One region of the Ferroplasma sp. genome, then DNA from elsewhere that is predicted to be linked to it. Evidence: riboswitches for the same ligand, from Rfam matches in the RefSeq annotation. Region 1 holds a riboswitch; the other holds the start of a gene.

Evidence for each region. Region 1 has a riboswitch for thiamine pyrophosphate ahead of RE471_RS04325 (MFS transporter). Riboswitches for the same ligand answer to the same signal wherever they lie in the genome.
Region 2: another riboswitch for thiamine pyrophosphate. It lies ahead of RE471_RS07210 (MFS transporter); the one in region 1 lies ahead of RE471_RS04325 (MFS transporter).

The regions. Positions count from the first base shown of each region.
Region 1 covers NZ_CP133597.1:774,772-787,215, forward strand. Annotated here, with positions in the region: gene RE471_RS04310 (uracil-DNA glycosylase family protein) at 1-751, shown strand, start outside; gene RE471_RS04315 (hypothetical protein) at 729-1,367, opposite strand; gene RE471_RS04320 (hypothetical protein) at 1,370-1,558, opposite strand; gene RE471_RS04325 (MFS transporter) at 1,631-2,260, opposite strand; TPP riboswitch at 2,248-2,344, opposite strand; gene RE471_RS04330 (hypothetical protein) at 2,404-2,928, opposite strand; gene RE471_RS04335 (DUF211 domain-containing protein) at 2,925-3,230, opposite strand; gene RE471_RS04340 (proton-conducting transporter membrane subunit) at 3,328-5,073, opposite strand; gene RE471_RS04345 (NADH-quinone oxidoreductase subunit B family protein) at 5,070-5,648, opposite strand; gene RE471_RS04350 (Ni,Fe-hydrogenase III large subunit) at 5,666-6,820, opposite strand; gene RE471_RS04355 (proton-conducting transporter membrane subunit) at 6,807-8,132, opposite strand; gene RE471_RS04360 (hypothetical protein) at 8,129-8,770, opposite strand; gene RE471_RS04365 (respiratory chain complex I subunit 1 family protein) at 8,767-9,708, opposite strand; gene RE471_RS04370 (cobaltochelatase subunit CobN) at 9,960-12,444, shown strand, end outside.
Region 2 covers NZ_CP133597.1:1,341,441-1,353,884, reverse strand. Annotated here, with positions in the region: gene RE471_RS07260 (digeranylgeranylglycerophospholipid reductase) at 1-82, shown strand, start outside; gene RE471_RS07255 (signal recognition particle protein Srp54) at 79-1,449, opposite strand; gene RE471_RS07250 (transcription factor S) at 1,544-1,849, opposite strand; gene RE471_RS07245 (CoA-binding protein) at 1,955-2,347, shown strand; tRNA gene RE471_RS07240 (tRNA-Ser) at 2,362-2,445, shown strand; gene RE471_RS07235 (SDR family oxidoreductase) at 2,560-3,267, shown strand; gene RE471_RS07230 (asparagine synthetase A) at 3,317-4,276, opposite strand; gene RE471_RS07225 (Lrp/AsnC family transcriptional regulator) at 4,370-4,813, shown strand; tRNA gene RE471_RS07220 (tRNA-Ser) at 4,836-4,919, shown strand; gene RE471_RS07215 (AAA domain-containing protein) at 4,901-8,719, opposite strand; gene RE471_RS07210 (MFS transporter) at 8,786-9,988, opposite strand; TPP riboswitch at 10,038-10,134, opposite strand; gene RE471_RS07205 (cobalamin biosynthesis protein) at 10,220-11,209, shown strand; gene RE471_RS07200 (cobyrinate a,c-diamide synthase) at 11,199-12,444, shown strand, end outside.

The DNA of each region.
Region 1 (12,444 bases):
AACGTACAGGTTCACATATAATTCTGTAAAAATACTCAAGCATGTCAGGATGTTCATGTCTCTGGTGCCTGACAGCACTGTTGTGAAGGTATCAAACGAGCATAGGGGGTATATCTGGCTTAACTATCATGAGGCCATGGAAAATCTTAACTTCGGAAACCAGAAGGACCTTATGCAGTATGCAGATTCATATTTAAAAAAATACCTCGCCATGGAGGCATTAAATTCGGAATACAGAAATATTCCGGGGAAAAGTAAATGGAATTTAAGCTCTAATTTTGTTCCAGGTGAAGGAAACCTAAATTCAAAGATATTCTTTGTTGGTCAGGCACCGGGAAGGAACGAGGACAGTGAAAAAAGACCCTTTGTTGGAAGAAGCGGGAAACTTCTGGATAGCCTGATACATGGAATTGGCCTTAACAGAGAAGACGTTTACATTACAAGTGTGGTGCAGTTTTTCCCGCCGGATAACCGGGCACCCACAGAGGATGAAGTGGCCATATGCATGCCATTCCTGGAAAAGCAGTTAGACATAGTGAATCCACAGATCGTTGTACTCTTAGGCGCAACAGCAGCAGGTGTACTTCTAAATTTAAAGGGCATTACCGCATATCACGGGAAAATAATTAAAAATAAATACCTTATCACGGTTCATCCTGCAGCTGCCCTCAGGAATCCAGCCAACCTTGAGATTATGAAATCTGATTTTAAGGCGCTTCAAGAATTTCTCAAATCACATGGGAGCCCTTAGTTTCACGGCCGTACAGTAAGTACAGCACACCACCGGCAAATCCAGCGATATAAACTATAAGAATAAACCAGGCGTATAGATTGATGGTGGCATTGGCCAGGATAAATATAAATGCAATATACAGGGTGTAACCTGTGAGCCGAACACCCCCAACACCCCTCCCCCTATACCGGCTGGTAAAATTCTCCGGTTCAAGAAGTTCCCGGGATGCCCATGCAATTTCCCCGAACACTGAGCTGATTGCAAGCATGGCCAGTAATAGGTACAGGTTATATATTACGTAATTAAAGAACAATAAAAGCACCAACCATGATCCAAGAAGACCGGAAAATCCTATCATAGATACAGCCTTCCTGCCTGATCTCCCAATAGTAAAACCACCCACCACGCCTGTAATTGATTCGGCAAGCACAGAAAAAAATATAATAATATCCGTATATTCAGGAAAATGAAATGGCCCAAGCACCAGGTCTGAAAATGCAAAGCCAACAATTATAGCTATCCCCATTAGGGACAGCGAAACAAATTTCATTGCATCATTGAGATTAAATTGTGCAGGAGCAATAGTTTTTCTATTTTCCCATAAATAGCTTTCCGTTCTTGAAATACTATGCATTATTATGCATTTCTTTCTTGCAGTCGCTGTACATTCTCAACAACTACCTGATCTGGATGGTACAGGTAATCATTCTTCATGGAATGCCAGAAGGCACTGCCACTCACGGCAAACGGGGTGCCGCAAAGATATAATCCCCTAATGGAGATAGATAATGATGATAACCTATCCCTGTTAAAGGCTATACGCATCTATCTGCAATATATCGCATGCTTCCCTGATTGTGTATATCTTGCCCATATATATTGCATAATGATGCATAATTATATATAAATATTCCTATTAGCAGTTAAAGCCCTCATTCTGTACCTTGCAAGCAGGGATACTGATCCACCTATCATTGCAATGCAAACCAGTGCAGTTTTCTGGACAAAAATAGAACCGGAAAGTAATAAAAAGATACCTGCCATCAATGTTATTCCTATGTTAGCCATATTGGATGACTCAACTATTGCGGCACCCCTGTACCTAGATGGAAAATATTCAGACATCAATGAAAGAGACACAGTTTCATCACCGCCAAGCCCAAATTCAGCTATAAACACAAAAGCTATCAGGGCAATATAATTATAGCTAAAACCTATGCCGGCAAGCCCGGCCACAGTCATAAACATCGTTACCAGATAGCTTCTTTTCCTCCCAGTTTTATCAGATATTATTCCCATAACAAAGTTTCCTGTCAGAAGTCCTGCAGGTGCTGCGCCTATAATAGGATAATATGCATAGGCTGGAACGAAATACCATGTTGTTATAAGCGGTGCTATGCTTAGGGCCACTCCCCACATCAAAAATGATACAGATACGGTAAAAAAAATTAGCCAGTGCCGGCCATTCCAAGGTGATGTTGCTATACTCTGTGCAATTTTCCTGTTATTTTCCAGATCATATTCCATTTTCTCCCTCCGCCGGCATTGCCCGGATCAGGTTCATGGGGTCGATCCCTATCCTCTCAGCCCTGAGCTCCCCCTATAACAATTCAAAGATTGCCACAGATTATTTAATAATTGTGCCCTGTCACATGGTTTTCAATATGTGCCTAAACAATTAACTTAAGCTCAAAACCTGCGATTGTGACAATAATACCCACTGTTACCATTACCACAATCCAGAATCTCGCCCTCCCGGCTGTAGATTTGCTTATAAAGAGTCCCAGAACTGCCAGGGATGTGTATGATAAGGAAAGCGGAATTATCTCATTTCCCCTTATTATGAGCGAGGAGGATAAGGGGATTAGTGCCCCCAGAAAACCGAAAAATGCTGCAATAAGGGCGCCGATGAGCGATTCAATAAATATTTCTATGCCCAGATGACCCTTTAGGAGATAATCGGTGGACTTCAAATTCAGTTGGAGGGCTGTTCTATGAAGCTCTTCATTCAAACCGGCATACTGGGCTATAAAATAACTGAAAGCGCCGGCAAATGCAGAGCCGAATGAAATCTTAAAAGCCTCAAACATATCTATACTGCTTTTGCCGATGATGCCACCGGATGCAAGAATCAGCGCAGTAATAATACCATCAGACAGGCCAATGCTTACCGGAAATATGTATTTTTTATTCATTTTATGATATGCTTTCCGGTAATAACCTCATCTATGGAATGTATGGCACATCCCATATCCTCTATAACCTTGACAAGATAATTATAATTGATATTAATTCCCTCTACTGTTATACTTGTTCCCATAGTTTCCATATCCATCTCAGTAACAGTTATCCTCACGGCATCCACACCAGGCACATCTTCTATGGAACCTGCAAGTTCAGTCAGTGTGGGCCTGTTTAATCCTTTATCAACGTCCAGTAAAATTCTTCTCAGATTCATAAATTTATCAAACCTCGAAGCAATTTGGCCATTAGCCATATTCTTCCATTTATATCATTATATAATTATTATTTATTAATCTTTTCTGCTCATAATACCTAATTATTGTTTTTCATGGAAGATGTTTTTATAGAGCCTAAATAAGCGACACTATTATAATTATAAGTATAAAGGCAGCTATCATGTATATAATATATGCCGATATGGAACTGTTCATGATTTTGTAAGCTATAAATTTAGCAAAACTTCTGTAAGCCCTGGCAATGCTTATCATAATCATCCAGAAAATATCAACAGTTTCTACCCTGCTTTCATCTGTGCTTTTAGTCCTGAGTACCCTCTTAAGTATAAGGCGTATATTATTAGAATATGTGAAAGAGTTATAATATTCTCCATGTTCTATGCCACCATTCCAGCGACTGACAGTTCTGGTTCTTGGCCTTCCGAAGACAGCAAATACAATTAATGAAAATACCATAAGAAGTATGACAATGTAAAGAGGCGTTATAAGCCCGAAATCAGATATGCTGAGGCGGGACTCTATCATAAACCCATTTAATACAAGAACAGAGGGTATACCGGATATATAGCTCCTGCCCACAATTAAAAATGATATGGCGAACAGAAATACAAGTGTTAATCCGGTACCAAGGATAGTGTAATTCTCCAGGTTTTTCCCATGTGATTTCCGGTGGCTATCTGTGAAATAAAAAATTTTCAGCATTGCAGCGGTGGCAAAACCCTCACCCATGGCAATAAGGGAACCGGCTATGATTGAAGCGATCCCCAGTGGTCCATAGAGGTAGGCACCCATGAAAAACGACTCCAGTACCATCCATGTCCCGAGCCCGCCAAGTGAAGGGAACAGCCCTGAAAGGGAAGACATTGCAAAAAATTTGCCTATCTGATTAACAGTATCCCTGTCCCCTTTAACTGCACTGAAATACTCAGCACCGGTATGGCCTATGGACATAAATAGCCCAGTTTTTGCTATGGAATGGGCCATTGCAAAAATGGCTATGGAAATGAGGATGAATTCTTTTAATACACTATCATTGACAGATATAAATAGGCCTATTGCAGCCATTAACACACCATTATTTTCTATTGTGCTGAATCCCCCAAGGGATTTCATATTTTCAGATATATATGCATAAAGTGCCCCGAAGAGCACAGATATGACGCCTATAATAATGAATAGTATGCCTATGTCAGTGGAAACTGGGGAAAGCAATGCGATTTTTAATATCCCATACACTCCCATGAGCGTCATTGTTGCACTAAAAATTGCGGACGAATTGGCAGGGGCACTTCCATGGGCTATGGGAAGCCACTCACTTATCATGAAGGGCGTCAAACCCATTTTTGACATGGCACCTATGGCAAATATGAGCAGTACTATATCATTGGAAAGCCCTGTAAAATTGAATGTGCCGGTATAATAATAAGAAATTACTGCAGCGGTTATAATCAGTACAGTGCTTATTTCAGAGAACAGCATGAATATATAGGCCTCTATATCATTTTTCTTATTTATTGCCACGGTCAAATATGCAGGTATTGACATTATCTCCCAGCCTGTTATGAACACAAGAAAGTTATTTGCATACAGTATTGTCATCATTCCCGCAATGGTCATTATAAACAGAGGTGCTAGCCATTTCCCATATTTTTTTGAATATGAAATGGAAAACACAGATGTTATTATCCATACTATAGCCGCTATCAGGTAAAAGTATGTAATGTAGTCAAAAATTCGGAAGGTCAGGAGGAAAAACAGGGCTGAGGCTATGGCTGTAATTATGTAACCTGCAGTTCTGTATTTTATTGAAACCAGTGCGGCCAGGAAAACTGCAATTAATGGCACATAATAATATATCATTTTTTATCCCTCGCCTCTATTATTGCATTAAGAATTGCTGACGGTGTCGGTGGGCATCCTGCGATACGTATATCATATTTTTCCATCGCGCCCTTTCCCATAATTCCGCCGGAGAGTGCGCAGGCACCAAGCCCTATTACAATTTTTGGTTCAGGCATGGCATCATAAGCCTCCCTGAGAACCCTTTCCATTCCTTCTGTATAAATTCCCATGACAACCAGGGCATCGGCATGCCTCGGGGTACTGGCCATAAAAATTTTGAATCTGCTGGAATCGTACTGTGGTGAAAACAGTGTGGTGAATTCAACATTGCAGGCACCGCAAGTACCTGAGTCCACAGGATAGAGATAGAGAGATTTTTTAAATATGTCCGGAATTTTCTGATCAATGGAATATGTATTCTGCTTGCCTGTTGGATTCAGATCACACTGCCTGCAGAATATACACCTATCCATATTCCACATTCCATTGCTGATAGCCTCTGTTGGGCAGTTATAATCACTTACCCCCTCCAGTACAGAAGGATACAGAAGGCTGTATTTATCCAGTTTCTCTGTCTTTATCCGCTTCTTCATACCACTGATGAACCAGTTCAATGAAACCTCACCTCCAGTTCAGATATCCAGATGCCAAAGCTTTCCCATACAAAAAAGAAATCGGTGAAAATATTTCCATTTTTCAGGGCATATCTAAAATTTCTCATATTAAGATAAGATGGCGATGACATCTGTATATCCATTATCCTGCCCCCATCTATTTTCACGTAATAAAAGAGGTCCCCGGCAGGCGATTCTATTCTGGCAGTGCCCTCTCCATACCCATTTAATTCCATTTTATTTCTTCTGTAAGTTTTTTTAATATCATATGACTCTATTATATTTATGGACTCAAATATTTCACCTGCCCGGACAAGGAATCTGGAAAACGTATCGCCAGCACTTTCCATTACAGTATTATACTTTCCATAATCAAGGGATCTGGAATCCAGCCTTGCATCATACCTGTAATTTGCTGCACGTGCAGCCGGCCCAGTAGACACAGGATCAGACACAACTCCGTTTTCCTGTAGCCTGTCCAGGAATATTTTAGATGAAAGCAGTCCATCATAAATGGACCTAAACTGTTTCTCAACAGAATTGAGTACTATTCTGGAAAAGTCACCATCAATAGAATTTATGCCATTTACGGAAAAATAATATCTGTGCCCGAAAGCACGGGAAATTATTCTGGCAACCTCCTCCCTAAGAAGCAATAGCTGTTTTTCCGGAACAACAAACCCAGCAGATTCACACAACCCTTTTATTACATCAATATTGGACCGTATCCTTTCCAGTTCAATTTCTACAATTCTTGCATTATTTAAATCACTGTTATCCATGTTCAAGGCATCCTCCACTGCCAGTGTATAGGCTATGCTGTGTGACGCTGAGTGAAATCCGTTGATTCTTTCTACCTTCAGTAGTGAGTCAGAAATATTATCCCCTATTATGCTAATATTTCTTCTTTTAAATTCGGAATTTATGATAACATCCCTTATAGATTCACCAGGCGTAAGTATGCTGAAATTTACAGATTCCCTGAGCCCACCTGCTGAAGGTCCATAATTGAAATATATCTCACCCTGGGTTCTTTCCTCGTGATCATCTTCATCCATACTTATTCCTGTTAGAGTTGAACTGTAAACGTCATATTTTTCAGTTCTCCCCACGTACCTTCCGCTTTTCTCTCCGAATTTATAATATCTCATGATACACCACCAGAAATACAATTCCTATGAATATAGATATTATTGCTGCTATAAGGGGTATGGCGGTATTAATTCCAGCCTGGCTGTATTCAGACTTACCCCTGAAGATCATTTTAGATATGTTGAAATTTATTGAAACAAATGCCAGGAAAAGTGAAAGTACTATTATGCTAAACTGTGCATAGAAATGTATGGAAAGAACAGAGTAAAGTATGAGAAACTCGCCGAAAAAGGTTCCGAAGGGCGGTGTTCCTGTTACGGCGAAGGAGGATAAGAGCATTGAAGCGGCACTTGCCCTGTTCCTGATTAATCCGCCAACACCCTCAATGGATTTTGTTCCGGACATCTCAAAAACATTTCCAGAAGAGTAAAAAGCTCCAGCCTTCCCGAAACTGTGTGATAGTAGAAGCAGAAGGGAACCGATCAGTCCTGCAACTGTGAATGTACTCAAACCTATGAGTGCTATATTCATATTTTCCATTGTTGAATAGGCAAACATTCTCTTGTAGTTTTTCTGGTAACCAAGGAATATAGCAGCAAAGAGCACTGAAATGGTACCTGCCCAGATGAATAGCTCCCTCATGGGAAATATCTCATAAATCCTGTAGAGTACGTACAATGCAACTGGCAGCAATACCCCTGAAAACATTGCACTCACAGGTGCAGGGGCCTCGCTATGGGCATCAGGAAGCCATGTATGCACAGGGAAAACACCCACCTTGGTGCCGAACCCAACCAGAGCAATTCCCACGGCCAGCCTTACTGCGAGGCTATCTGTAATCCCCTTTGATAGAATTGCTGTAACTGTAAGCGTTCCGAAGGCATAATATATCAATATAACAGATATAAAGGCAAATGTAACCCCTGCAGAAACTATAATTATATACCTCCATGTAGCCTCAAGGGAGATATCCGATTTTTCAGTAATTAAGAGCAGGGCTGATGAGATGGTTGTCGTTTCTATTCCAACCCACATGAAGCCATAATTATTTACCATCAGGGCAAATTCCATGGCAACATAGAAGAATCCCATGAGCATGTAATAAACATTTTCTGAAATCCCCCTGTGTCTTACATTATGGACATATTTTCTGGAATAGATCAGGGACATAAAATAAATGGAACTTACCATCAGAATGAATATATAAGTAATGCGGTCAATGAAAAAGAACCCCGAATCAGATAAATTGAAGTACAGTGGAATAAGCAGGAACATTTCCATAATAGCTGCTATTATGCTGGTAATCTTAATATTCTTATAAAATCCCATGGCAATTAATGGTATAATCAAGATAAGTATCTCGTAAATCATCCTCTCAACTCCTCCACAGGTTTATGTTCTGTCTTTTCAATGCTTATAATCGAAAAAATTACTACAAGTATCAGAACATCCAGAAACACACTGCTTTCTATTATAATAGGAACCGGAAGAATGAAGGTACCCATGAGTATCAGTGAATTTTCCTCCTCGATGTAGCCAAGTATCTGTGCAATGGTTCTCCTCCTAGAAGCAATAATAAATAGTCCCTGGAAGAACAATAGCAGTGGAAATAGAATGATATTGCTCTCCGGGAATATGCGAGAAACTATATGAATAAATGATATTGAGTACACTATAAATATGGAAATTACAATGAATGCAAGATCAACCAGAAGGTAGTAAGTTGTAGGAAGCCTGGATTCATATAAATAATTTTTATTTTTCGGTATCTTTGCCGCCAGGAAATATGTAACCAGTATGCTCCTCAACAGAATAACAAGCAATGCCAGTATGAAAAATGTATACTGTTTAAGCTCGAAACCCAAAAGTATTGCTATAATGGCAATGAGAAGCGACTGAAATGCCTGTGTCATGACCATAGATCTCAAATACTTGTTGCTCTGTATATAAAATCCTGTTATTACTATTAGTGCAGCAATTAAATATATCACTGTAAAAACTATGTTCATGCAATCACCTCTGAAAGTATGAGAAACAGTATTGAAAATGTGAACGCCACAGCAAGGTAGTCTATAACCTTGAACAGGCGTAATTTGGCCATGGAAGTATCCACTATTAGCACAATGATTATAAGGAAGAGCCATTTTGCAATCATTGTAAGGGCGTTAAGGAAGAATAATGGAAATGTGTTGAACATCCCCCATGGGATAAGGAATACATTAATTAATACAGATCCCAGAAGATAGACCTTTATGTATGATGACCATTTGTTTACTGCAAGAGCCTTCCCACTGTATTCATAATCTATGCCTGAGTCTATCATGCCCATTTCCTGGTTCCCCTCACTCTGTGTTGGCATCTTTCCGAATTCGTACATGAAGATCATGAAGAATGCAAATATTGCAAAGATGTGCACAAGGCTCAGGTTGGAGAGTGGGTGGCTGATAAGGTAATGGTTTGTTGTGTAGGGATTATTTGTACCTGTTATCAGTGCTACTGCAAAAAAAACTGTTATAAGTGTACCCTCACTGAAGAAGTTAAAAGACATAAGCCTTGATGCCCCCATAGCGGAGAAGTTACTTCCTGAATCCATTGTTCCTATTATTTTTATGAAAGCCGCAAGGGAAAACAGTATTGCACCGGCAAAAAAATCCCCGGAGGCAGTGAAAATTATTGGTTCTGTCATGAACACAGGAATAATCAGGGCAATGAGTGAGTATATGCCAAATGCCATATATGGCGCGTATAAAAATAATTTTGATGAACCCTCTGTGATTAATGTTTCCTTCTTAAATAGCTTGAATATATCATAATAGGGCTGAAATATGCTGGGGCCTTTCCGGGATTCAATATTTGCCTTTAGTTTTTCAAAAATTCCTATAAGAAGTGGTGAAAATAAAACAACGAACAGATACTGCGAAACCGTCTCCAGGATTAATTCTAACATTTTAATCACCAGTAGGCGTCATCAGCGCACTGCATTATGGAGACGTCATTCCTATACTGAATGGTTCAGGAATATTTAAATTTTGGTTTGTAAAATTGACAATTAAAAATGAAATGTGTCAAATTTTATACATAAAATGCAGTGAAAGTTAGCTGTTGCACACATTCAATGCATTTAATTTTCTTACAGTACTATCACAATGTGCGGAACCCTACTCAGAATAATTATATAGTAAAATCTACTTTACTTTTATGAAGTTTGCCGTACTTATTGGCTGGAATGGTTCTGTTATCCAGTCCTTTCTTAAAGCAGGCGAGGAAACAGGAAATGAAATAGAAATAAAATATCCCCGGCTTGATCCAGTAGATTCTGAATTTATTGATTTTATTAAGAAAGCCGATGCTGTATTTATACATCATTTTTCAGGCGAGAACATATACAGTAATATTCTTGAGGATATTGAATCCGTAATTAAAAATAAGAAGAATGTTATTGCCATAGACCCCATACTCAGCAGTTACTCTACTGTAAGCAAGTTTGTTGAGGAAAAGGTATCCAATTACTATTTCTATGGTGGCTATGAAAATATCAAAAACATGGTACTATTCATTGAAAGCCTGAATGATGGCTGTGCATACAAAGAGCCTGTTGAAATGCCTTTCTCCGGGGTTTATAATTATGGTGAAACTGGTTATCCCAGGAAGGCAGGCATACTATTCTACAGAACCGCATGGGTGGATAATGATACCGGCATTGTAAGGTCTATTATTGATGAATTAAATAGCAGGAAGATATCGGCAATTCCTGTGTTCACAAACGGATTCGGAGATAAATCTAGAAATATCGTGAGTGCAGAGGAATGCATACGGGAGTATTTTTATCGGGATGGAAAACCCGCAGTAGATGCGGTTATTAACCTGCTCTCATTTTCACTGATAAAAATGGAGGACAAGGCCACACTTATGGAACTCGGTGTACCCGTTTTCCAGGGGCTTATTTACTATTATAAGGAGAAAAACGAATGGCTTGATTCTTCTGGCCTGGATGTTGTTTCAACAATAATGAGTGCCATGCTGCCAGAAATGGACGGCACAATAGAGCCCGTCCTCGTAGGGCTTATTAAAAAGATTTATGACCATGGCACCGTATACAGGGAACTTGTGCCTGTTCAGGAGCAGGTAGGTTATATGGCCGGGAGAATCAGCAGATGGATTGACCTTAAATATAAAAATAACAGAGATAAAAAAATTGCAATAATACTTCATTCCGGATCCTCCTTCAAGGATCTTGAGGCCAATATCGGTACTGCAACAGGGCTGGATACACTAAATTCTGTTTCAAATATAATGCATCAGCTGAAATCCGCTGGATATTCCATTGAATATCTCCCGAAGGATGGAGAGTCACTGATAAAAACAATAATGGAGAGGAAGGCAATTCCAGAGGGAAAATGGACACCTGTTGAGGATATAATAAACAGGGGAGGTTCAGTTTACAGCATGCCTGTTGACCAGTACAGTAGATTTTTCGAAGGCCTTCCGGAGGACTCTAAGGAACAGATAATATCCAGATGGGGTAAACTCAATAATGAAAGGGATTACATGCTCAAGGATGGTAAAATAGAAATCCCGGGAATAATATCTGGCAATATATTTATTGGGATACAGCCGAAAAGAATTACCTTTGCAGATAATAACAACAGCATAAGGACCATACACGATTCCCTAACACCAATAACCCACTACTGGCTGGCATTTTATAAATGGATCCAGGAGATATTCATGGCAGATGCCATCATACATGTTGGCACCCACGGGACACTTGAGTTCACACCCGGGAAGGGCCTGGGGCTATCACCTTCCGATTTTCCCGAAATTTCCATAGGAGAAATCCCCAATCTATATCTTTATTCTACAAATGTGCCAGGGGAGGGCATAATTGCCAAGAGAAGAAGCTACGCTGTATTACTTGATTACATAACACCGCCCACGGCCTACGACGAAGTTCCTGAGGAAATAAAGGAGCTTGAGGACCTTATAGATGATTATGAAGAAACTGAGAAAGCTGAAAATAAACCAAGGGAGGGAATGATACTTGAAAAAATACAGAAAATTTCTGATAAAATTGGGCTATCAATAGATTTCAGGGATTCACATAAGGCAACTCATGAAATAGAGCATAGATTGAATCTTTTCAAGGATTCCGTGGTTACAAAGGGACTTTATGTGTATGGGAAGGACCTGGAAACTGCTGATATAAAAGATTATGTTATCACCGCAACCCGTTTTGACGAATCCCTGTATAAAGAGAACGGAAAGGAAAAAGCAGAGGCAATTATAGATAGATACCTGGAAAATGGTGGCCACCTGCCGGATCTTGAGTCCGGGATAATAGAGAAATTAAAATACTCCCCTGAAAATGAGCGGAATAATCTCCTATCAGCACTTGAAGGAAAATACATAGAGCCCGGAGTATCAGGTTCACTCACCAGGGGAAGATATGATGTGCTACCATCAGGAAGAAATTTTTATGCCGTTGATCCGTTTAAAATACCAAGCCATTCTGCCTGGCAGGTAGGCGTCGTGCTTGCAAATAAACTCATAGAAAACGAGTATAAAAAAGAAAATAAATTCCCAGAAACAATAGGTTTTGTCCTATGGTCAACGGACGCATACCGCTCAGATGGGGAACTTATCTCACAGATACTTTACACACTTGGGGTTGAGCCTGTGTGGC
Region 2 (12,444 bases), 570 kb from region 1:
AAACATCTCAGTTGAAGAAATATTAAAGGCAGTCCAGATGAAATATCCGGAACTTGTCTCACAGCTTGAAGATTTAATTTAAAGCTGTGATTCCAGATCATCGAGGCTGAAATTTCCTCCCTTGAACTGGGTTTTAAGCATTTTTTTGAAATTCCTGTTCTTTTTTATTGCCTTCATATTCTTTTTCATGGCATTGTATTCTTTTAATAACTGCCTTACATTCTTTTCTCCCTGCCCTGAACCTGCTGCTATCCTCTTTATGCGCTTTGCATTAAGCTCATCGGGATTTTCCAGCTCATAATATGTCATGGAATCAAGTATTACACGGTATAAACGCAATTTCTCATCAGCCTGTTCAAGCTGGGAATCATCCAGTTTCCCGGCGCCGGGCATTTTTGCCAGTGGAAGGGCGCCGAAGAATTTTTTCAGCAATCCGGGCTTTGCAAATTTTTCCCATACATCGTACATATCCTTTAGGTCAAATTTCCCGGACATTAGCTTATCCAGTGATGCCTCCGCTTCCTCCTCGGTCAGGTTTGTTTCCTCAACAACCTCCATTAATGAATCTATATCTCCCATTCCTAGAAGCCTTGAAAGGAATTTTTTCGGGTTAAATATCTGTATGTCATCCATGTGCTCCCCGGTACCTATGAAATAAACAGGGGATTTTATATCAGCCACGGCACTTAGTGCGCCACCTGCTTTTCCCGTACCATCCATTTTTGTTATTATGACACCGTTGATATTTACTGCATCGTGGAGTTTCTGTGCCTGTGGGCCTGCCTGCTGTCCCAGTGTTGCATCAATGACAAATAATACGGTATCGGGATTTACCTTCTCCTTGATCTCCCTGACCTCATCTATTAAATCCTGGTCCAGGGAATCACGGCCGCTGGTATCTATTATTTTTATCCTGTAATCATCTAAATTCTTTATTCCATTCCTGACTATCTTCAGGGCATTTTTCTCATCCTTTTCGCCGTAGAAGCCGGCATTAACATCCTTTGCTATCTGGCTCAGCTGCTCATACGCACCTGGCCTGTGGACATCAGCCGCTATCAATCCTGTGGAAAGCCCTTTTTTCTGGAACAGCCTCGCAAGCTTCCCTGCAGTGGTTGTTTTACCGTTTCCGTATAAACCCACGAGCATTATGGTCTGCGGTTTCAGTTCAAAATCGGCATCTGTGCCCAGTATTTTAAGTAGCTCTTCATATATTATCCTTATAATGTAATCCTGTGATGTCATTCCAGCCGGCGGCTTCTCATTAAGTGCCCTCTCCTGAACAGTATTTGAAAGCTTTAGGACAAGTTTAACATTTACATCTGCCTTTAGAAGTGCCCTCTGAATCTCCTTTGTTACCTCCTTAACTGTATCCTTGTCTATGTAACTTGACCCTGAAATTTTACGCATAATATTTTTTAATGAATCTGATAAGTTATCGAGAACCATAATCATTTATCAAAATGTGTTATATAAGATTTGTTAGAAAAATAATGCAGAATTATAATACTGCAAGCCTACCAATAATTATGGAATATAAAAATCAGTATTCCCTCCACCTGTGCCCGCAGGATTCGCAGGTGTAAAATTTCGTCTCTGGCTCATCTGCGGATCTGGTCTGCTTCAGTAAATAATATGCGCCAACATGATGGCATACAGGGCACACTGCGTCACTGTCCAGTGGCTCGGCATTTACTTCCTTTGCCACCATTATAATTTCCTTATCAGAACTTTTTGAAATGATTTTCTGGTCAGCTGTGCCCGCCTTCAACACTTCGAAACCACAGCTATTGCATACATATTTATCTTTGTTTGGAGTCATCAAAGCCCCACATTTTGGGCAAAACATAATACATTATTTCAGAAGAATATTTAACACTTGCGAGATTATCTGCATGCCTCTATTACAGCTATCGGTAGATAATTTTATTAATAATCTGCATATTAATTACACATGACAGTAGAAGAAATTCTGAAAAAATACAGGGATATAGCAGTCGTTGGCATTTCAGACAAACCCGACAGGTATAGCTATCAGGTGGCAAAATTTCTGATGGACAGGGGTTACAATATAATTCCAGTCAATCCCATGCTGGATCAGTGGATGGGAAAAAAGGCTTACAGGGATATTCATTCAATAGATGGGAATGTTGACGTTGTTGACATATTCAGAAGGCCAGAATTCATTGGGAATATAGTCATGGATTCAAAGGGAAAGGCAAAGGTAATATGGATGCAGGAGGGGATAGTCAACGAAGATGCAGCAAAACTGGCAAATGACATGGGAATGGAAGTTGTAATGGATAAATGCATGAAAAAGGAATATGAAAAATTAAATAAAAAATAGAGATACAGTACCAAGCTGGGGTAGCCTAGCCCGGTAAGACGGTAGATTCGAAATCTACTGCTAGAAATAGCTCGGGAGTTCAAATCTCCCTCCCAGCGCCTTATATCAAATTACATGAAAGGTTTTCTGGATATTTATGCCGTTAATCTCTTACAGGTTTTGTACAGATGCACGTCACTCAAATATTTTATAGAAAATATCCATAATCAGGTATGCAGACAAATATTTTGATTACAGGGGTAGGCCATGGAATAGGCAGTTCCCTTGCCTATTACCTGAATAAACAGGGGTTCCATCTTTTCCTTGCATCCCGTGGTGATACAGTGGAATCCGTTGCCGAAAAGATCGGATGCCATTCGTGGAAGGCTGACCTTAATAATTATAAGGAATGTGAGAAAGCTGTGGAGGTTGCCACAGAGGCCATGGGAAGCCTGGATGGGGTGGTAAACGTTGCCGGGAATTATTTCTCCACCACGGAAATAGAGAAATATCCGGAGGATACATTTCAGGAGGCCCTGCTTAACAACGCAAGAACATTTTATAATATGGCAAGGGCATCTGTGCCAGTCATGAAAAAGCAGGGATTTGGCGCAATTATCGGATTTGCGGCCGCTGACAATGTGCTGCTTAATTCCAATCCAGGATACGCAGCAGGCAAGGGTGCAGTGTATTCAATGATAAGGGAACTTTCCCGGGAGCTCATACCCTATAACATTACCGTGAATGGAATAGCACCGGGATTCATAGAGAAAGATTTTATAGACCAGGGAGTGCCCCAGAAGCTGGGAACCCCAGGCAGATATCCTCCGTCAGGTGTTAACAGGGCTGTGGAATTCCTGTTGCTTTCTGAGTTGATAACAGGCCAGATTATAAATGTTGCAGGCGGGCATAATATGAATATAGGGAGTGGCATAAAATAGAAATTCATTGAATAAAATACTAAAAATTCCAATTTAAAATTACTAATTTTTAAAGAGATATCCTTCCGGGTACCTTCGGAAATGTTGTAACATCCTCTATTTTTGCTACACCGCATACAAACCTGGTAAACCTCTCTATGCCTATCCCGAATCCTGTTGTGAGCTTAATTCCTTCCCGGGCCAGTTCAATGAACCATTTGAACTGCTCCTCTGTCTGGCCTTTCTTATGGATCCTGTCAAGGATCTGTGAAAGTTCATATTCCCTTTCTCCCCCGGATGACGCTTCCTCGAACCCCTCAGGCCATATAAGATCCATATCCCTGAGAATGCCGGGCCTGTCAGGGTATTCCCTGTCATAAAATTCTCTCTCCTTCAATGGTATGTCTATTACCCATACAGGGGATGTGGAATCCTTTGATAGCTTTGTTTCGAATCCTTTCCCATATTTTTCCTCAGCCTCCCTGAATGTAATTACGGGAAATGGCTTCTGGTAATCAGGCAGCGTCCTGTGGAAATACTTTAGCTCTTCTGAATGTTCCTTCTTTATTCTTGATATTGTGTATATAATCATATCCTCTGCAAGGGACATCATCTCTTCTCTGGATTTCTCTAGTGCCTCTATGTCAATCTGGGTAAATTCATAAAGATGCCTCCCGGTTCCGGCCTTTTCCTCGGTTTCAAGTCTTACGTTTGGGGACATTATAAATATTTTCTTGAGTTCCTGCACGGCTATCTGCTTGTGGAAAATCATGCTCTGTGTTATCCACATGTCGCCCCCGTAGGCATGAATCTTCGGATCATAAACCGGATGGTTCAGCGGATCCGTAAGCGGTGAAATTATAATGGGTGCAATCTCTGTGTAGCCTGCCTCCCGCAGGAAATCTGTCACATATGACCGTATATAGCTCTGTACCTTTATTGCATGCTGGACTTTCGGGTCGGCAAGGTGCCTCATTGATCTTTCTATCTCACTTTTCACATAATCATCATTCTGATTCAATGTTTCCATAATGTATTTATTAAATCACAATTTATAAACATTTTATCTGATTTTCCGTGTTAAAAACAAATGTTTTATATATATCAATGTCATTTTGCTTTTATGCTTGATAATATTGATAAAAAGGATATGAAAATAATAGAGTACCTGAAGGAGCACGGAAGGGATAAAATATCAGACATTTCCAATTCTCTGGAGATTCCCAGGGCAACAATATTCGAAAGAATGGAGAGGCTCAGGAAGGACGGGTTTATAAAAAAATATACTGTGGACCTGAACTATGAGAAGCTGGGCTACTCTGTCCTTGCATATATCATGATACAGTACAATCCAAAATCTTCCATAGACCAGAGGTCATTATGCGTCAACCTTTCAAGGATGGATAATGTGATCTCGGCATCCATAATTACCGGTGACTGGGATATTATTCTGTTAACTGCCCAGAAATCCATGAAGGATCTTTCTACCTTTGTGCTTGAAAAACTCAGGACAATGGACGGAATTGAAAAAAGCGTTACAATCCCATTATTCGAAAGGATATTATAACAAAAATATATTATGTGTTGAAGCTGGGATAGCCTAGCCTGGTAAGACGCAGGTCTGGAAAACCTGTGCACGTAAGTGCCCGGGAGTTCAAATCTCCCTCCCAGCGCTTTTTACCTCTGTTTTATACCTGTTGATATTGCTGATAATTTCATGAAGGACTTTTTCCGGATTTTTCATGTAGTCCACGGACCAGATTCTGTAAAGATTCCATCCCCTGGCAGAGAGGATAGTTTTTCTTATCCTCTCACGTTCAGATGCAGTTTTCATGCTATTATAGATCCTGCCATCTGTTTCTATTCCAAGGATATAGTGGTTATCATCCTCCGGATCAATCACAGCCAGGGCTATATTGTTCATTGAATACCCTACATTTTTTACTGTGGCAAAACCTTCAGCCTCAAGCTTGGCAGCGATATCATTTATCATTGCATCATCGTTCCTGAATTTCTGTATGATAGATCCTGATCCATGATTTTTGGCATAAATCAAATACTGCTTTAGAAGCTCAGGCCCCCTGCCTGCAGTTTCCGGAACTCTTATGTCCTCTGGGTCCATTGATGAAACAACTATGAATTTTTTCCTTGCCCTGGTTATTGCCACATTCAGCCTTTTTTCACCACCGGTACTGTTTATGGGCCCGAAATTCATTGTCAGCCTGCCATTATCATCCTTTCCGTATCCAGTGCTCAAAATTATTACGTCTTTTTCATCCCCCTGCACGTTTTCAAGGTTTTTTACAAATATGCCATCACTGTTTATCAATTCCGCAAGAACGCTATCATGCCTGGAATAGGAGCTAAGGGTTTCCTCTATGGCAGACCTCTGTGCCTCGCTCAGGGTTACCACACCTATGGAATTTGTCTGGAGCAGCTCTTCCTTTATTATCCTCACAACCTCATTTGCCTCTGCCCTGTTGGTTCTGCTCTTCCCCCTGCTGTAGGTGCCATCGATTTTGAAAAATTCCAGGCCCGTATCTGGAGAATTTACATATGCTGATGGGAATGTTTCCAGAGAATTTTCATAGAAATACCTGTTGGAAAATGCAATCAGCCTGTCATCAACACTCCTGTAATGCCATTTCAGGGGTATCTTAGCGAGCCCAATGGCGTCAAACTGATCAAGTATGTTATCCAGTACGACATAATCATCCTCATACTTTGATATATTTACATTTTCAAAGAAGCTGGTTGGAGGAAGCTGCTGCGTATCCCCTGATATAATTGCCTGCTTTGACCTTATAAGGGATCCAACTGCATCGGGCGGAGTCAGCTGTGAGGCCTCATCAAATATAATGAGGTCAAAGGAAAAATCACTGTCCAGGAAAGCACTCACATTATTCGGGCTCATCATTATGCATGGCTTCAGTGCTGGAAGCACATCCCTGAGCTCACCGAAGAGAGTTTTTAATGGCTTCTGAAATCTTTTCTTTGCATTTTCTGTTTTTATTATCATTGACGCACCTGGATACTTTGCCAGAATCTCCCTGCGTCTGTCTGTTAATTCGCTTACCAGGTTGATCCTGTTTATTTCTATCCTTTTCCTGTCATAATCCATGAACATCCCTGCCAGCCTTTCATGGGATGAGGCCCTGAAGTTCTTTAGATTATCATCGTTCCTTACATAATATGAAACAAATTCGTGGTTGAAACTATGCCTGAAAGAGTGAAGTATAGAATCGTTATGCAGTTCCTTATTGAAGGCCGGTGATATGTCTATACCAGAAGATTTAAGGGAATCGTAGAGCTCCATGAATTTGGCATATCGTTCAACATCCAGGGAAGATAGCCCTCCTATCTGTTCTCTGATTTCCTCCAGGTTTTTATCAGTCATGCTGCTGGCTGATGGAAGAATCTCAGAGAGGGAATTTATTCCATTGCTTACAGATTCAAAGAGTGATTTGAATTCCATTACACTATCCATATCCCCATTTCCTGATACCATTCCGGTTACTGCCTCCACTGCAGTTTCTCCGGGCATATTTGAAATTATTTTTTTGGCATACCTGATCCTGTCATATACATCCTCCGAGTCTATGTTCTTTGATTTCATGGATTCCTCCACTGCTTCAAGGGCTGCTTCCTTCTCCCTTATCTTCATGGCGTAATCAATGTCTTCAATAATTTCGTTATAATGCTTCCTGGAAGAGTCCTCTGTGAGTTCCATTATATCCCTTACTATCTTTTTATAATCCGATGATAGCCTTTTGAGGCCAGAGCTGTAATTTTCAACAAGATTCTTTTTCAGGGAATCAAGATCCAGATTCATAAACTCTTTTTTCCTCTTTTTAGTGAAGATATCAGACATGTATTTGTATTCCTGAATAAGTTTTTCCCGGGATTCCAGCAGTTCATAGGCATCCTGGATAAACTCTGCATCCAGGAACTCTTTCTCAAGGGTTACATCCGGGTTGAGCACCGATGCCAGCTGGTATACCTTCTCCGCATCCTTCATTGAGGTGACGTCCACGCCGGTACAATTTTTTATCTGCTCCCTTATTTCCTCAATGCCATCTATTCCGTTTTCTATGGAATCTATGCCGCGGTAGTATTTTTCGGGATTTTCCCTGTACCTGGGCAGCTGCAAATCAACCGGCATTTTATCGAAATTTTCAATGATATCGAGGTAATCGTTGAACTCTGAAATCTGAAACTCTATGTTTTCCAGTACTTCCGGGGTAATATCAATCATGCCTGCACCAATTTTAAGAGAAAACTGGCAGCTGTTTTCAAGTTCAATCATGCATGCATCGTACACGCTCCTTCCAAGGTTTCCACGTTTTTCATGGACAGCATGTACATAATCGTTCAGTGTTCCTGAATACCTGTCCGTGGGCACAAGGGTCCTGGGAACATGCTGGTTGTTCTCTACCGATTTGTACAGTGATTTAATGATCTCGCTCTTTGACGCATTTCCATGAAAGCTCAGGATAAAATCTCCCAGCCCGGACTCCTGGAGGCGCTTTTTGACAACCTCTATTGCAGCATTTTTTTCACTGACGAAAAGAACGCTCCTGTTATTCTTCATTGAATCAGCTATAATGTTAGAGATTGTCTGGCTTTTCCCTGTTCCTGGAGGACCGTTGAGTATAAAGCTTGCACCTGACCTTGCAGCATAAACCGCGCTTATCTGGCTGGAGTCTGCATCCATGACTGTATCTATTGAATAGTTAACTGTCTTAGGCATTTTCTCGTTCAATTTTTTAATGACCTCGAAATCTCCGGCCAGCGCCCTGGTCAGGTCATTTTTCTTTATGGCGTCATGGTTTTTCTTTATATCATTGTATATATTGTTGTTTGTAAAGGAAACCACACCTAGATAGGAATTTCTGCTGACACTCCACCTGGTATCCTTTACGGTTAGCTTGAAATTCCTCATTGCCTCGGATAGATTCAGGTTGTCATCAAAGGCAAAGTCAAATTTAATTCCGAACTGTTCCAGCTTTTCCCTCAGCACAGGATTGAAAAATATATCTCCCTCCGTTGATTCCAGGGTAAAATCATCGTACATCTTCCTGGACAGGGTTACAGGGACAAAGAAAAGCTGTGTTTCCACTGTTTTCGCATTTTCATCCTTCCATTTCAGCAGTCCAAAGGAAATGAACAAAACGTTTGATCCGTGCTCCTTCAGGGCACTGTTGGCCTGGTAGTACATAGATGACAGCGCCTTTCCCAGTCCATCCTTTCTAGAAAATATTATTTCATCCTTCCTGCGGTTTTCCTCATCTCCGGTCAGGTGCACCCCCATTTTTTTATCCTTGTTAACAAGGTCGTCAAAGAGGAATAGCATGGATGGAGTGGTTATCTTCAGGAATGACTCGGAATTGAAATATAGGAGGCGGTTATTTTTTGAAGTATCTATAACATCTTTTTCCCATTTTGTTATACTTTCATCTATGTTTATATCCATTGAATGTCTTGAGTTAATAATGAAAAGAATATATTAATTTTATTATAAATGGCATTGCAGGAATTTTCAATTTTCTGAATAGTCTATGTTGACGTTTCTTGTTTCAATCCCGTAATGATGCCATACCATGGCACCTACAAACCCAAGAAGCCACAATCCCATGTTCAGGGCAATAAAGTCTGTTAGTGGCATGGTGCTGGTGGCTATTACAAGAAGTGGATAGACTATCATAGGGGCCAGCCTGACGGTACCGATGAAAGTTCCCCTTATTCTTGTTGGTGCCAGTTCGGGCTCCAGTGTTGTCCTTGAAGCCCAGGCAAATTCACTCATCATCATATTCAGAAACAGCAGTGGATAAAATATCAGTGTGTCGTGAAGGAAGGGTATAAGAATAAAAATCAGAACCGTGGATAAAAATCCGGTTCCGAAGGAATACATGGTGTATTTTTTCCTTCCACGGGATATGAGCGGTGCAGCAATGAAGCCAGCCACTGAAGCGCCAACAAGGGCAACAAATATTATCATGTCATCTGTACGGGCTCCTGGGAATTCGTAGGGGCCGATTACATATGCCATGAGGCCGAATGTGGTATACTGGGATATTGCCATGGTCATGAGCACAAAGAGAGAGAGCCTGTAAGCAGGCCTTTTGATATTTACGCCGTTAGTGTCTATGTAAAGCGATTTCTTTGTAATCTCTGACTTTTCCTTCTGCCCCCTTGATTCCTGCCATTTGTATGACTCCGGCAGGGAAATCCTGGATAGTACCATAATTATAATTAGCACTGAGGCAGCAGAAAGAAGAATTATCCTATCCATAAATGAATTTACAATTATAACAAATAATCCTGCTATAAGGGCACTGCCTATGTTGTCAAAATCAGATATGATTGTAAGCCACATTGCCCTCTGGGATACTGGAGAATCCTCAGATACAAGTGATAGTGAGGGTATTTCCTCTCCACCGACCCCGAATTCCGCCAGCATAAGGCCTATTATCAGTGGAATGAAGGTATAGCTCAATGATATCACAACTATTCCCACACCATAAATGATCATGGTCATAAGAAAAATCTTTTTTCTTCCCAGCCGATCCGTAAGCAACCCCATGAAAAAATTCCCGAATGGGACAAATAAAGGCCCAATCAGCAGAACGAGAACCTTCAGATAATGTGGAAGCACCCCTATTATCGACCCTGCTGCAGCAAGCGGGCCCAGTGTACCAACCATTCCCCAGAACGTTAGCCCTGAAGCGCTTGATACAATCATAAAACGCTGCTTCGTGGTTAACGTAATAGCCACCATAATTCTATAAATTCATATTTCGTATCCATCTCCCTCCGCCGGTATTGTCCGGATCAGGTTACACGGGTCGATCCCTATCCTCTCAGCTTTTCGCTCCCCGGTAATTATATATTTATAAAACATATAAATATTTATCGACCTGTACAGATTTTTTTATTCCTGATAAATATAATATGTCAGAATCAATTTATGGATATGGATGGAAAGAGGATAGCACTGGTATCTGTAACCGCCAACGGCATGGCAATTTCTGAAAGGCTTTCTCTTGAGTTCAAAGCAGATATTTTTGTAAGCAGCAGATTCGCAGGAACCGGTAATTATAAAGTATTCCATCACGCAGAGGATATTACATCATTAATTTTTGAGAATTATGTTGCTGCCATTTTCATTATGTCTCTCGGGGCAGTCGTAAGGATCATAGCACCTTGCCTGCATGATAAGTTTCATGATATACCGGTTCTGGCAATAGATGATTCTGCCAGGTTTGTTATACCTGTAACAGGAGGCCACCACGGTGCCAATGATATGGCCGGAAAAATAGCGGACATTCTGGGTGCAGTGGCAGTAATCACAACCGCATCAGACCTCCATGGAATTGCTGCTGTAGATTCAGTTGCAGTGAAATACGGCATGGTCATCAAAAACAGGGAGAACCTCGCCCCTGTTTCAGGAGATATGCTTGCAGGTGATCCGGTACAGGTAATCAACAGGACTGGAATTTCAGTCCCGGAGCTTCAGGGCTCCTCCAGCGGAAGAAAAATCATTATAACCTACATGGATGAGCAGGATGATTCTGCCCTGATCCTGGTGCCACAGGTGCTGGACCTCGGCATCGGTTTTTCCAGCGATGCCACATTAAAAGACATGTTAAAGGCCATAGAATCAACATTCAAAAAATTTCACTTATTAATGGAGGCCATAGGATCGATTTCAACCATAGATATAAAATCCGGGAACCCTGATATAAAAAAACTGGCAGAAAGCCTGAAATGCCCACTTCATTTTTATCCTGCTGAGGAGCTTAACAGGCATGCATCTGACAAATCCGATGCTGTTTATAGGGCAACCGGCGCCTATTCTGTATCCAATGCCGCCGCAAGAATTTCCTCTGGAAATGGCATGCAGATAGTATCTAAGGAAATTATTAATAATGTTACCGTATCGGTGTTTCTGCATGGCCATTAAGGGAATAATGATAGCGGGCACATCCAGTGGATCCGGGAAAACAACGGTATCAGCCGGGATCATGAGGGCACTTTCAGATAAAGGAATGAGGGTGCAGCCATTCAAGGTTGGCCCTGATTATATTGATCCGGGATTCCACAGAATTGCATCAGGGAATATACCACACAATCTTGACCCGGTTATGGGAAGTGACGCAACTGTCAGGGAGATATATTATCACAATTCCGAAGGCGGTGATATTTCAATAGTTGAGGGGGTAATGGGCCTTTATGACGGGGCGCCAGGAAATAAGTTCCGTGGCAGCTCGTTTGATGTGGCAAGGATTCTTGGATTGCCTGTAATACTTATTGTGGACATTTCATCTTCAGGGCAGAGCGCCGCTGCCACAGTGATGGGATTCAGGGACATGGATAAGAGGGTGAACATAGCGGGTGTTATAATGAACCGCGCAGGATCAGATTACCACTGCAGCATGGTAGGGGACGCAATAGAGCATTTTACGGGAATAAAGGTTATAGGATGCATAAAGCGCGGCGAGGATTTAAAAATAAAATCACGTTATCTTGGCCTTGTGACAACTGCGGAAAAAGCAACAGGAGAAACCTATTTTCAGAATCTATCACAGCAAATTGCAAAAAGTGTTGACCTGGATTCCATAATAAGGATTTCCAGTAAGTATAGAACCATCTGGAAGGGAAGCAAAAGGATTTACAATTTAAAAATGAAGGAGAGGGCAAGGATCGGCATAGCATATAATGAGGCATTTTCCTTCTATTATGCGGAGAATATTGAAATTCTGGAAAAATTTGGCGGCATTCCAGTATATTTTGATCCCATAAGGGATAAAACCCTGCCTGATATTGACGGGCTGTACCTGGGCGGAGGATATCCGGAACTCCATGCCCGGGAACTTTCAGAGAATAAAACGATCATGTGGGAAATCAGGAATAAAATCAGCAATGGAATGCCGGTTTTCGCTGAATGTGGCGGATACATGTACCTTTCAGAATCAATAACTGTTGATAAGGGGAATTTTCCCATGGTGGGTGCAATACCGGCAACGGTGTATATGAAAGGGCTCTCGCTGGGTTACAGGGAGGCTGCTGCTGCATCAGATTGCGCCATACTGGAAAAGGGTAAAAGAATAAGGGGGCATGAGTTCCACTATTCAAGAATAGAATTCAAGGGGGACCAGAAGCCAGCCTATGAATTCAAAAATGGTGAGCTGGAAGGAT